DNA from 3 places in the Pseudoalteromonas thalassia genome. Region 3 is predicted to be linked to each of the others. Evidence: predicted binding sites of a transcription regulator. Region 3 holds the regulator's gene; each other region holds the start of a gene.
The links. The regulator sigma-54, encoded in region 3, starts transcription at its own class of promoters, with help from an activator protein. The targets are predictions, from matches to a motif close to GTTGGCACGNNNNTNGNNT.

Region 1: a site for sigma-54 is predicted at 2,445-2,463, ahead of glnA (glutamate--ammonia ligase). Genes of this name have one in related genera too.
Region 2: a site for sigma-54 is predicted at 2,507-2,525, ahead of AAEU31_RS19085 (EF-hand domain-containing protein). Genes of this name have one in related genera too.

What each region holds. Positions count from the first base shown of each region.
Region 1 covers NZ_JBMMUE010000009.1:111,920-116,531, reverse strand. The annotation lists gene glnL (nitrogen regulation protein NR(II)) at 1-246, opposite strand, end outside; gene AAEU31_RS12270 (DUF4124 domain-containing protein) at 333-848, opposite strand; gene glnA (glutamate--ammonia ligase) at 983-2,389, opposite strand; gene typA (translational GTPase TypA) at 2,897-4,612, shown strand, end outside.
Region 2 covers NZ_JBMMUE010000022.1:12,919-17,530, forward strand. The annotation lists gene trkA (Trk system potassium transporter TrkA) at 1-1,178, shown strand, start outside; gene AAEU31_RS19070 (EF-hand domain-containing protein) at 1,263-1,481, opposite strand; gene AAEU31_RS19075 (EF-hand domain-containing protein) at 1,584-1,799, opposite strand; gene AAEU31_RS19080 (EF-hand domain-containing protein) at 1,935-2,147, opposite strand; gene AAEU31_RS19085 (EF-hand domain-containing protein) at 2,215-2,424, opposite strand; gene AAEU31_RS19090 (flagellar brake domain-containing protein) at 2,892-3,548, opposite strand; gene AAEU31_RS19095 (TrkH family potassium uptake protein) at 3,586-4,612, opposite strand, start outside.
Region 3 covers NZ_JBMMUE010000012.1:41,013-45,624, reverse strand. The annotation lists gene lptA (lipopolysaccharide transport periplasmic protein LptA) at 1-404, shown strand, start outside; gene lptB (LPS export ABC transporter ATP-binding protein) at 401-1,126, shown strand; gene AAEU31_RS14400 (RNA polymerase factor sigma-54) at 1,244-2,740, shown strand; gene hpf (ribosome hibernation promoting factor) at 2,767-3,054, shown strand; gene ptsN (PTS IIA-like nitrogen regulatory protein PtsN) at 3,058-3,510, shown strand; gene rapZ (RNase adapter RapZ) at 3,511-4,356, shown strand; gene AAEU31_RS14380 (HPr family phosphocarrier protein) at 4,368-4,612, shown strand, end outside.

The DNA.
Region 1 (4,612 bases), on a different contig from region 3:
CTGGTGGCAGTCAACGCCATCAAACAACGAGTACTGAGCAATACGTTTTAGGTCAATGGAGTGGTAGTTAAATAAGTTATCGAATGGCTGATTAATTATACGTTTTGGACCTAAGCCTAATAGCTCACTGGCACTATCATTTGCATAAACCAGTTTAAAATCATTATCGAGCAAAATAACGGCTGTACTTAAATTTTTCCAAATACTTTCGAGTAGTTCAGAATTAAAATGTGTATCACTGAGCATGTTTGCACCATTTTAGTGCGTTGCAATTAACAGCAGCTTAGCACAATCCATTTACTTTGCATGATACCGACTCGAAAAAATTAGTTTCAATTAAGTATCGATGCTCTGTGCATGTAAAAAGTGCTAACAGGGCTAACCGAAACGACTTTATTATTCGCATCTATAAGTTTTGCTTGTAATGTGTGTTCGCCTCGGTCGACATTTCGCAATGCAAAGGTCGTGCTATTACTCGATTTTCCGTGAGGTGTGCCATCGACTATCAGCTGTACTTTGAAGCCTGTTGCAAAACGCGGACTCACTCGTGCTGTGACGTATACTGAGCCTGTATTCTCTCGAACGGTTGCCTCATTTTCTGGTGAGGAAATCGTTATTTTAAAATTGACAGGTGTCGCACTAGCGGGGTTATCAAGTATGCTGGTGTCGGTTGTAGGCATGGTAAGGTTTTGAGTATTGAGCTTTACTTCTTTAGCCCCAGGGCGAGGTGAGTCTGAGAACACTAAAACACCATTCTCATCTTTCCACGAGTAAATTTTTTTTACTTCACTTTGTGCGTAATTGCATACTGTAAAAAGGAGTAATACTAATAAAATCGTGTTTTTCACTCTGTGACCCTAGGTTATCTAATCTAACTAAAACTTTAGAGTAGAATTGGCCAAATTACCATCAAAAAAGCCCGCAAAGCGGGCTTGAGAACACACATTTATTATCAATCTGATAATTCTGATACGGCGTTAAATTAAACGCTGTAGTACATTTCGAACTCAACTGGGTGAGTTGTCATGTTAAGCTTTTCAACTTCTTTGCCCTTAAGTGCAATGTAAGCATCGATAAGGTCATCAGTGAATACGCCGCCAGCTTTTAAGAACTCACGGTCAGCATCTAATGAATCTAATGCTTCTTGCAGTGAAGATGCAACTTGTGGGATCTCTGCAGCTTCTTCAGCTGGAAGATCGTATAAGTCTTTATCCATTGCATCACCAGGGTGGATCTTGTTTTTGATACCGTCAAGGCCAGCCATAAGCATTGCAGAGAACGCTAAGTATGGGTTAGCTGTTGGATCAGGGAAACGTACTTCGATACGACGTGCTTTAGCAGACGGTACCACTGGGATACGGATTGAAGCAGAACGGTTACGTGCAGAGTATGCAAGCATTACTGGTGCTTCGAAGCCCGGAACTAGACGCTTGTATGAGTTAGTTGACGCGTTAGCGAATGCGTTGATTGCTTTAGCGTGCTTGATGATACCACCGATGTAGTAAAGTGCTTCTTCAGATAGACCAGCGTATTTGTCACCAGCGAAGATGTTTACGCCATCTTTACCTAGAGATTGGTGACAGTGCATACCAGAACCGTTATCACCTACGATTGGCTTAGGCATGAATGTCGCTGTTTTTCCGTATAAGTGAGCCATGTTATGGATAACATATTTCATCTCTTGGATTTCGTCAGCTTTTAATACCATTGTATTGAAGCGAGTTGCGATCTCATTTTGACCTGCAGTTGCTACTTCGTGGTGGTGAGCTTCTACTACTTGACCTAGTTCTTCAAGAACTAAACAAGTTGCTGAACGCCAATCTTGTGATGAATCAACAGGTGAACACGGGAAGTAACCGCCTTTAACACCTGGACGGTGACCCATGTTGCCACCTTCGTAATCTTTATCTGAGTTCCAAGCAGCTTCTACAGAATCGATTTTGTACATAGAACCAGACATGTCTGATTTGTATTTAACGTCATCAAAAAGGAAGAATTCCGGCTCTGGACCAAATAATACAGTATCAGCGATACCTGTAGAACGCATGTACTCTTCAGCGCGTTTTGCAACAGAACGTGGGTCACGCTCGTAACCTTGAAGTGTTGAAGGCTCAACTACGTCACAACGGATGATTAGTGTAGCTTCTTCAGAAAACGGGTCCATTTTAGCAGACTCAGGAACAGGCATAAGCACCATATCTGATTCGTTGATGCCTTTCCAACCTGCAATTGAAGAACCGTCAAACATTTTGCCGTCTTCGAAGAAATCTTCATCAATTTGGTGATGAGGAATAGAAACATGCTGTTCTTTACCTTTGGTATCAGTAAAGCGTAAATCAATGAACTTAACGTCATTTTCTTTGATAAAATCTAAAACCGATTGTGACATGTGTCCTCCAATTGTTGGGTTTTATTTTTGCTGCATTATTGCTTTTGCTCTATGTAAGCTGGTTTCATGCCATTTTTTTAAGGTGTTGTTAAGGCTGACAAAAAAGAAACCGCTTGTTGTTATGTTAACTTTTTATGCACTGTTTTGGTGCGGAAAAAGATCATTTTGGTGCGTAAAAAGAATGACGACGATTTGCACAATTACTGAGCGTGCCAATTTATCGGTTCTAAATACGATTAAGTGCCAAAATATGGTTTAAAAAATGCAATTTTGCCAGTTTTATGCTTATAAAAATTATTATTTTCATAAATTTGTCATTTATAAAACAGATACTTATAAAATGCCTGAAGAAAGTTTTGAAAATTGTATTGGATAAACTTTCATCCATGCCATTATTAAGGGATAATATGCGCCCTTTTAAATCCTATGCTGGGACATCTGGTGAAAATGCCGGTGAGTGCGTAGATCTTGCAGGATCAATGAGATTCAATTTCTCTGAGAAAAAATATGAGCATCGAAAAGTTAAGAAATATAGCGATTATCGCCCACGTTGACCACGGTAAAACAACTTTGGTTGATAAACTGCTTGAGCAATCAGGCACATTAGAAACGCGCGGCGGTAATGAAGAGCGCGTAATGGACTCAAACGACATTGAGAAAGAGCGTGGTATTACCATTTTAGCTAAAAACACAGCTATCTCTTGGAACGACTACCATATCAATATCGTAGACACCCCAGGACACGCCGACTTCGGTGGTGAAGTAGAGCGCGTACTTTCGATGGCTGACTCAGTATTACTACTTGTTGATGCTCAAGAAGGTCCAATGCCACAAACGCGTTTCGTAACGCAAAAAGCATTCGCACAAGGTTTAACACCGATCGTTGTTATCAACAAAATCGACAAGCCAGGTGCACGTCCTGACTGGGTTATGGACCAAGTATTCGACTTATTCGATAACTTAGGTGCAACTGACGAACAGTTAGACTTTAAAGTAATCTATGCATCAGCTATCAATGGCTGGGCTACATTAGATTTAGACGAGCCATCAGATAACATGGAACCAATGTTCCAGATGATCGTTGATGAAGTATCTCCACCGGATGCAGATCCTGAAGGTGCTTTCCAAATGCAAATTTCTCAGCTTGACTACAACTCATACATCGGTGTTATCGGTGTTGGTCGTATCAAGCGTGGTACTGTTCGTCCTAACCAACAGGTTACTGTTGTAAGTGCAGACGGTACTAAGCGTAACGGTAAAGTTGGCCAAGTAATGAGCTACTTAGGTCTTGAGCGTCATGAAGCAGAATCTGCAGGCGCTGGTGACATCATTGCTATCACGGGTCTTGGTGAGCTGAAAATCTCAGACACTATCTGTGATGTAAATACCGTTGAAGCATTACCACCGCTTAGCGTTGATGAGCCTACAGTAACAATGACGTTCTCTGTAAACACTTCACCATTCGCTGGTAAAGAAGGTAAATTCGTAACGTCACGTAACATCCTAGAGCGTTTACAAGCAGAGCTTGTTCACAACGTAGCACTACGTGTTGAAGAAACTGACAACCCAGATAGCTTCCGTGTTTCTGGTCGTGGTGAGTTACACTTAGGTATCTTAATCGAGAACATGCGTCGTGAAGGCTACGAGCTTGCGGTGTCTCGTCCACAAGTAATCCTTCGTGAAGTTGATGGTCAAAAAGAAGAGCCATACGAAACACTTACAATTGACTGTCAAGAAGAGCACCAAGGTTCTATCATGGAACAAATTGGTCTTCGTAAGGGTGAACTAACAGACATGTCTCCAGATGGTAAAGGCCGTGTACGTATGGACTTTATGATCCCAAGCCGTGGCTTAATTGGTTTCCAAACTGAATTCATGACATTAACGTCTGGTTCTGGTCTTCTTTACCACACATTCGATCACTACGGCCCACATAAAGGCGGTACTATCGGCGCGCGTAAGAACGGTGTAATGATTGCTAACGCAACAGGTAAAGCACTTACTAACGCATTATTCAACCTACAAGACCGTGGTAAGTTATTCATCGGTCACGGTGTTGAAGTTTACGAAGGTATGGTTATCGGTATCCACAGCCGCGATAACGACCTAACAGTAAACGCACTTAAAGGTAAGCAACTTACTAACGTTCGTGCATCTGGTACAGATGAAGCACAAACGTTAACACCACCACTTAACTATACGCTTGAACAAGCGATTGAATTC
Region 2 (4,612 bases), on a different contig from region 3:
ATATGATTATTGCCGTAACCAGTTCTGACGAAGTGAACATGGTCGCTTGCCAAGTCGCTTATAGTATTTTTAACACTCCAACCAAAATAGCCCGAATTCGCTCAGAGCAATACTTAAAGTATCGCGAAAAGCTATTCCATAACGATGACTTACCTGTTGATCACTATATTGCGCCTGAAGCGTTGGTTACTAAGTATATTCGTCGCTTAATCGATTATCCGGGCGCTTTACAGGTATTACAATTTGCCGATGGCATGTTATCGCTAGTTGCGGTGAAAGCGTATTACGGCGGTTTACTGGTTGGTTATGCTCTTTCAGCCTTGAAAGAACACATTCCGAATGTCGAAACTCGCGTAGCGGCTATTTATCGTCAAGGTAAAGCAATTAAACCGCTTGGCACAACCGTTATCGAAGCGGACGATGAAGTGTTCTTTATCGCTGCAACCAAGCATATTCGAGCGGTAATGAATGAGCTGCAAAAGCTCGAACGTTCATACAAAAAGATCATGATTGCCGGTGGTGGTAACATCGGTGCAGGACTTGCTCGTTCACTCGAGAAAAATCACAGTGTTAAATTACTTGAGCGGAATAAAGAGCGAGCTGCGCAGTTATCCGAAATGCTTGATAACACCGTGGTGTTTTGTGGCGATGCCTCTGATCAAGAGCTGTTATCAGAAGAACATATCGAGCAGGTTGATGTGTTCATTGCGGTAACTAACGACGATGAAGCAAATATTATGTCTGCGATGCTGGCAAAGCGTATGGGCGCACAAAAGACCATGGTGCTTATTCAGCGTGGTGCTTATGTCGACTTAGTACAAGGTGGTGAAATTGATATTGCTATTTCGCCTCAGCAAGCAACCATCTCGGCGCTGCTAACACACGTTCGTCGTGGTGACATCGTTAATGTTTATTCATTGCGTAAAGGCGCAGCAGAAGCCATTGAAGCGGTTGCTCATGGTGATGAGCATACTTCTAAAGTTGTTGGCCGAGCAATTGCTGATATCAAACTACCCGCAGGTACGACTATTGGCGCAATAGTACGTAACGACGACGTACTGATTGCCCATGACGATACGGTTATTCAGTCTGGTGACCACGTAATCATGTTCTTGATTGATAAAAAGCACATTACGGTTGTTGAAAAGCTGTTCCAAGTCAGTGCTATCTTCTTGTAAGTAAAAGCTTATAAACGAAAAAAGCAGCCATCACAGCTGCTTTACGACTCTTGAAGTGAAAGTACCTAACTTTTCTAAAAGATTCTATTGGATTTGAGCGAACTCTTCTTTTGATAGTTCGCCATTACCATCGCTGTCTAGCTCTGGGAATAACTTTTCAAGCTGTGTATTTGCAGATGCTTCTTCTTTACTGATCACACCATCGCCGTCAGTATCAAATGTTGCAAAGCTTACGCCCTGTGCAAAAGCTGCTGATGATATTGCTAATGCTAAAATTGCGATTGTTGTGCTTAACTGTTTCATGATAACTACCTCAAAATTTGAAAAGAGTGAAATCCGTTTCTGAGATCCCTGTTTAGTGGAAACTGAGTAATAACAACTTGTACAAATAAGTACAAGTATCAATTATTCTGCATTTGCAAACTCTGCTTCTGTAAGAACGCCGTCGCCATCAACATCTAATGTTTTGAACTGCGACATGATGTTTGCATCAACGGCCGCTTCGCTTTTGCTGATCACGCCGTTACCGTCTACATCTAAGGTATCAAAGTCTGTTGCTGCAAATGCTGCCGATGAAGATACAAGTGCAATAAGTGCTAAGGTTTTATTAACTGTTTTCATAATCATATTCCTTCAATATTAAGTGTTAGCTGATCGCACTTCCGGTATTGTCCTTTTTCATGGATTCCCTTATCCATTTAGGCTGTCTTTGGCAGCACAGAACTGATCAGCTAAGTAAACTGTTATTTAATTGCATTAAGCTTTTGAGAACTCTTGTTTCGATAACTCGCCGTTACCGTCAGTGTCTAGTTCACTGAATTTGCTCATTAACTCTGCATCAACAGACGCTTCGCTTTGGCTGATTACACCATCGCCATCAACGTCTAGGGTATCGAAATCACTCATCGCAAATGCTGCTGATGAAGATACTAGTGCCATAAGTGCAAGTGTTTTATTTACTGTGTTCATAATGTCATTCCTTCAAAGTGTGTTGTCTGAGTTAGAAAGTCCTTTTCAGTGTGTCCTTACAATGAAATTAAGCTTTTGAATACTCTTCTTTAGAAAGCTCACCGTTACCATCTGTATCTAGATCTTTAAATTGACTCATTAGTGCTTCACTTACAGATGCTTCACTTTTGCTGATAGCGCCATCACCATTAACATCTAATGTGTCAAAATCTGCAGCAAACGCTGCTGAAGATGTTGCTAGAGCTACCAGTGCTAAAGTTTTATGTAATGTTTTCATAATCACTATTCCTTCAATGTTGTCTCAACTTTGATAAAGGATATATTCCTGAATCAGTTTTTCTCTGTGTTCGCTAGGACTATTTCAACTTCGATGCCAATGTTTAAAAAGCCATAAAAATCAATAGCTTTTACGTTAAAACATGGTTTTTAATAAAAATTAGTCGATTTTTTTGTTGCTATTTTGCAACAGAGTGAATGGTAGTTTTTTTACATCATTTAAAATCAATTACTTATAAGATTTAAAATGGAGACAGTGGGTGTAATACAGGATCAGAAAAGCAAAATTTTCTGAGTTTGAATATAAACTCAATCTGAACGAAGAAATTAAAATAAAAAAACGAAAATAAAAACCACATTCAAAATATTGATTTTTAAGGTAAATTTAAATTTATTATGAATTAATTTAGGTGTTGGCAGGATAAAAACATGAAAAGTCGCCACTTTGTTGCAAAATGGCGACTTCTGCTATTTTTCAAGTACAGACAAGTCGATTAAATGTTCTTTCATAAAGCCTTTCATTTCATCTTTACTCGAATCTAACTGAATACCTAAAATAAAACCTGCCGCTCTTTTACGTACTCGACATACAGTGCCATTAAACTCCCGTTTACTTAGCACAACCTTACACTCTTGCCCTTTGAGCTGGCTCAAGTCTTCTTTACTGTCGATATCAAACTGCACGCCAGTGAGAGAAATATCTTTAATGAGGCCTTCGAGTGTTTGCTCTTTGATCAGTAAGTTTGCAGAAAATAGTGTGGGAATTCGCGTTTCACTTCTTAAACTATAAAGCTGCACTTGCTGTGGAAAGTTTAGAAAAATTAAGCGATGAGGATGCGATGAAATTGCACTAACCTGCTGACGAAACGCAATGACTTGACCACCACCCGTCTCAAGTACAGCACGTATTATAATCATTACAGCATCTTTAATGTATTCATGTGCATTCGCTATCCGCTTTATAGATGGGTAATTTAAGATTATATATTGATCATTTAACAAACCAATAAACTCTGTTTTTACGCGTTTACTATCAGTTGGTGTGGTGATTTCAATATCAACCAAACTACCAGCAGGAATGCAGCCCAGTTTTTCAAGATTAATTTGTTTTTGTGTCTTCGGCATTGTTTCGCCTCCACTAACAGAAAATCACATACTCGTTTTATCCACGCCAGAAGGTTGGAGTAAATAACACTAACAAGGTAAATATTTCTAGACGACCAAACACCATAGCTATCGTTAATAGCCATTTGGCTGAATCTGAAATGGCACCATAATGCGCAGCAACTTCACCTAACCCTGGGCCTAAGTTATTTAGACACGCGGCCGTTGCAGAGAATGCACTTATATTGTCCATACCCGTCCCCATCAATGCCAGCATGATGATCACAAACACCAAAGCATAGGCAGAAAAGAACCCCCAAACGGCTTCGACTACTTTATCGGGCAACGCTTTTCGGCCCAGTTTAATAGAGTAAATAGCCCTAGGATGCACAAGTCGATTTAGCTCGCGAATACCTTGTAAATAAAGTAAGAACACACGTACTACTTTCATGCCGCCGCCAGTAGAACCTGCACAGCCACCAATAAAGCTTGAAAAGATAAGTAGAATAGGTAAAAACAAAGGCCATGCCGAAAAATTATCGGTAGCAAAGCCCGCGGTGGTACTCATTGATACCGCTTGGAACATAGCTTGGTCGAGAGTCTCATCACCATCGGCATAAATGTTATTCGATGACAATACCGTAAAACAGACAATCACCAATGCTAATTGAATGAGTAAGAACACTTTAAATTCAGGGTCGCGTAAATAAACACGAATACTGCGTGATGATACCGCCGCATAGTGAAGTGAGAAGTTAATTGCTGCAATAAGCAAAAACACCACACAAATAAAATTAATGACAGGGCTATCGAACTGCCCCATTGACGCGTCATAAGTAGAAAAGCCACCAATCGCAATAGTAGAGAACGCATGACAAATCGCATCAAACCAATCCATACCCGCAGCCCAGTACGCTAAAGTACAGGCAATTGTTAGCGATACATAAATATACCAAAGATGCTTTGCTGTATCGGCAATACGCGGCGTCATTTTAGAGTCTTTAACAGGTCCTGGGGTTTCTGCACGATATAACTGCATACCACCGACCCCTAGCATAGGCAGTACCGCGACCGCGAGTACGATG
Region 3 (4,612 bases):
AGCTAAAAGATGGCGTTGGTATATTTGAAGGCAATGTCGAAATTATACATGGTAACCGCCGGATCACAGCCGAACGCCTTGAAGCCCATGGTGGTGATACAGAAGGTACTGTTGAGTTAATTATCGCCACAGGTAAGCCTGCTTATTTTGAAGAAAAGCAAGCAGATGGCACGGTAATGAGCGCCAGTGCAGAAGAAGTTCGCTACGACGTAGCCAAGCGCTTCTTAACTTTAAATGGCGAAGCCGAAGTGACTCAAGCAGGCCAAAAAGTAACAGCGAAAAGCATTACTTATGATATGGCACAACAACTAATTAGCGCAGAAAAAGACGAAAACTCAACAGACCGTGTACACACAATCTTAGTGCCTGTTGACAACAAACAAGACGATAAAGGCCAACCATGAGCACATTAAAAGCAGAGCTTTTAGCAAAAAGTTATAAAGGCCGCCAAGTTGTCAAAAATGTGGGTCTTGAGGTTGAAGCGGGCAGTATCGTTGGTTTGCTTGGCCCAAATGGCGCAGGCAAAACCACCACTTTCTATATGATTGTTGGCTTAGTACCTAGCGATAAAGGCAAGATCAGCATTGATGATAATGATATTACACTTTTGCCAATGCATAGCCGAGCACGTTTAGGGATTGGTTACCTACCACAAGAGTCATCTATTTTTAGAAAGTTAACGGTTTATCAAAACCTAATGGCTATTTTAGAAACGCGTAAAGATTTAAATAAACAAGGCCGAGAAGAAACACTCAACAACTTACTTGATGAATTTAGTATTCAGCATATTCGTGATAGTCAAGGTATGGCCTTATCTGGGGGCGAGCGTCGTCGCGTAGAAATTGCTCGGGCATTAGCCGCAAACCCTAAATTTATCTTGTTAGATGAGCCTTTTGCTGGTGTTGATCCTATTTCAGTGTTAGATATAAAGAAAATTATTGAACACTTAAAAAATCGTGGTATTGGTGTATTAATCACTGACCATAATGTTAGAGAAACCCTTGATGTTTGTGAAAAAGCCTACATTGTTTCTCATGGGGAGCTAATTGCATCAGGAACACCTGAGCATGTTTTAGCTGACCAAACCGTACGCGATGTGTATCTAGGTGAGCAATTCAGGCTATAACCAATAAGCCACCATCTAGCGCATCTGCTAAACTAAATAACAATGACAATAAATCGATATAAATTTACCTGTGACTGCACAGGTGTCGATAACACATAAAAGGATTGTTAGGGATACATGAGGCAATCATTACAGCTGCGCATGGGCCAGCAACTTACAATGACTCCACAACTGCAACAAGCAATTCGCTTGCTGCAGCTTAGTACATTGGATCTCCAGCAAGAAATTCAAGAAGCACTTGATAGTAACCCTCTGCTTGAAGTGGAAGAAGCAGATTACAACGATGAAAACATTGGTAAGAACGAGCAAAAAGCTGAATCTGATGATACTCAGCTAAGTGCATCGGCCGAAGAAGCGCCGAGTGAGTACGAACAAGAAAGCAGCGATGCCCTTAACAAAGACACCGTTAGTGACGATTTAGCTATGGATGTGACATGGGATGAGTACATGAGTGCAGCCCCATCAACATCATCAGGTCCAATGCCAGAAGATGAGTCAATTTATCAAGGTGCATCGACTGAAACCCTCCATGAATACCTTATGTGGCAATTACAACTCACACCATTTAGCCCAACCGATGAAGCGATCGCTGTCGCCATCGTAGAGGCAATTGATGACTCAGGTATTTTAACTGTTAGCTGCGAAGACATAGTCGAAAGTTTTAATCAAAATAATGATGAAGAAGAAATCGAACTAGATGAAGTCGAAGCGGTCTTAAAGAGAATACAGTTGTTTGATCCAGTAGGGATTGGTGCCCGTAGCTTACAAGAGTGCTTATGTATCCAGCTTCGCCAATTCGATGCGAGTACGCCGTATTTAGCTGAAACTAAAATGGTTTTATCTGAGCATATTGAATTATTAGCAAGTCGCGACTATCGCACTTTGATGAAAAAGACTAAGCTTAAAGAAAGCGAACTAAAAGAAGTAATGACGCTGATCCACAGCTTAAACCCTAAGCCAGCAGACAGCATAGTTCGCGAAGAGTCTGAGTACGTTATACCCGATGTATCGGTTAAAAAAGTTAAAGGTCGTTGGGTCGTTGAACTAAACCCAGATTGTATGCCAAAAATTAGAGTGAATAGCCAATATGCAGCTATGTCACGCTCAGTAAAATCGAGCAGCGATAGCCAGTTTATTCGCTCTCATTTACAAGAAGCTAAATGGTTTATTAAAAGCTTAGAGAGCCGTAACGATACACTTTTAAAAGTGACCAATTGTATCGTACAGCAACAACAAGCATTTTTTGAACATGGCCCAGAAGCCATGAAACCAATGGTGCTGAACGATGTCGCAGAAATGGTCGAAATGCATGAATCGACAATTTCACGTGTTACAACACAAAAATACATGCACACCCCTCGCGGGATTTTTGAGTTGAAATATTTCTTCTCAAGCCATGTCAGCACAGAAAACGGTGGTGAGTGTTCATCAACAGCAATTCGCGCTTTGATCAAAAAGCTTATCGCTGCAGAAAACTCAGCTAAACCATTGAGTGATAGTAAAATTGCAGATATATTGGCTGAGCAAGGAATTAAAGTAGCTAGACGCACAATTGCAAAATATCGAGAGTCTCTAGCGATACCTCCGTCTAATCAGCGTAAGAGTTTGATTTAGACGTTTTACATAGAAGGAAAATGCTTATGCAACTAAATTTAACTGGTCGTCATGTAGAAATCACTGATTCATTAAGAGACTATGTAAACAGCAAGTTTGCAAAACTAGAAAGGCATTTTGACCACATTAATAATGTACATGTCATTCTAGATGTAGAAAAATTAAGCCAAAAAGCAGAAGCAACTTTACATGTAAATGGAGGCGAGCTCTTTGCCTCAACTGCACACCAAGATATGTATGCAGCCATTGACTCGCTAATCGATAAACTAGATCGTCAAGTCATTAAACACAAAGAGAAATTAGCTCGACACTAAATTATGAAACTTAGTTCACTTACTAACCAGGACTGCAGCAAAGCTGCGGTCCTTTTTAATAGCAAAAAAAGAATCCTTGAATATATCAGCGAGCTGGCTCACCAGCAGCTTCCTCATTTATCTCAACAAGACGTCCTTGATGCCTTACTCAATAGAGAAAAATTAGGCAGTACAGGTATTGGTCGTGGCATTGCTATTCCACATGGCCGCATGAGTGGTGCAGAGCAACCAAAGGCATTTGTCATAGTGAGTGAATCCCCAATCAATTTTGACGCAATTGATAACCGACCTGTGGATATTTTCGTTGCACTCATCGTACCAGATGGAGACAGCCAACTTCACCTAAAGACCTTATCGACAATTGCTGATAGACTAAAAGATAAAGAGTTTTGTAAACAGTTACGTAGCGCCAAAACAGACCACGAACTGTTTCAGGTCATATCAGCAGAGGCATAAATGGAATTAATTATCATCAGCGGTCGCTCAGGCTCAGGTAAATCGGTCGCTTTACGTGTACTTGAAGACTTGGGTTACTACTGTGTTGATAATATCCCAGTCAACTTATTACCTTCGCTTGTTCGTAGCGTTTCAGACAACTATGACAAAATAGCAGTCAGCATAGATGTGCGTAACTTACCGAAAGAGCAGCAAGAGTTTAATGATATTCTTGAATACCTGCCAGGTTTTGCAAACCCAACACTGTTCTATTTAGACAGTGATGACCAAACTCTGATCAAACGCTTTTCTGAAACGCGACGCTTACATCCTCTATCGATTGACTCGCTGCCACTCGATTTAGCAATTAAGCAAGAAAGAGTATTACTGGATGTACTGATCACGCGCGCTGATTTTATGATTGATACCACCGACCTGAGTGTTCATCAGTTAGCTGAATCAATTCGTGAAAAGATCTTAGGTAAAAAAGATAAAAAGCTGATTATCACCTTTATGTCGTTTGGCTTTAAACATGGTATTCCAAAAGAAGCCGATTACGTATTTGATGCACGTTTTTTACCAAATCCACATTGGGAGCCAGATCTAAAGCCACTCACTGGCTTAGATCAACCAGTAAAAGATTACCTTGCAAGTCATAGCATAGTGCAAAAATTTACATGGCAAATTCAAACATTTGTGCAAACATGGTTGCCTCACCTTGAGCGTAACAATCGAAGCTATCTTACTATCGCAATTGGTTGTACTGGCGGGCAACATCGCTCGGTATATTTAGCGCAGACCATTGGTGATAGCTTTTCAAAAACGCATGCGAACGTAAAAATCCGCCATCGCGAGCAAGATATTTAATTGGATGCCAGATGCACGCAGAAGACACGTTTTTAATTCAAAATAAGCTTGGCTTGCACGCACGAGCAGCCACTGTTTTAGCACAACTTGCTTTGCAATTTGATGCTAAAATTATGCTTTATCAAGACGATAAAGAAGCTGAAGGTGATAGTGTTTTAGCCTTAATGCTACTTGAAAGTAGTCAAGGTAAAGAAGTGCGTGTGGTATGTGAAGGCCCAGATGCAGAGGCTGCACTGAACGCAATTGGAGAATTAAT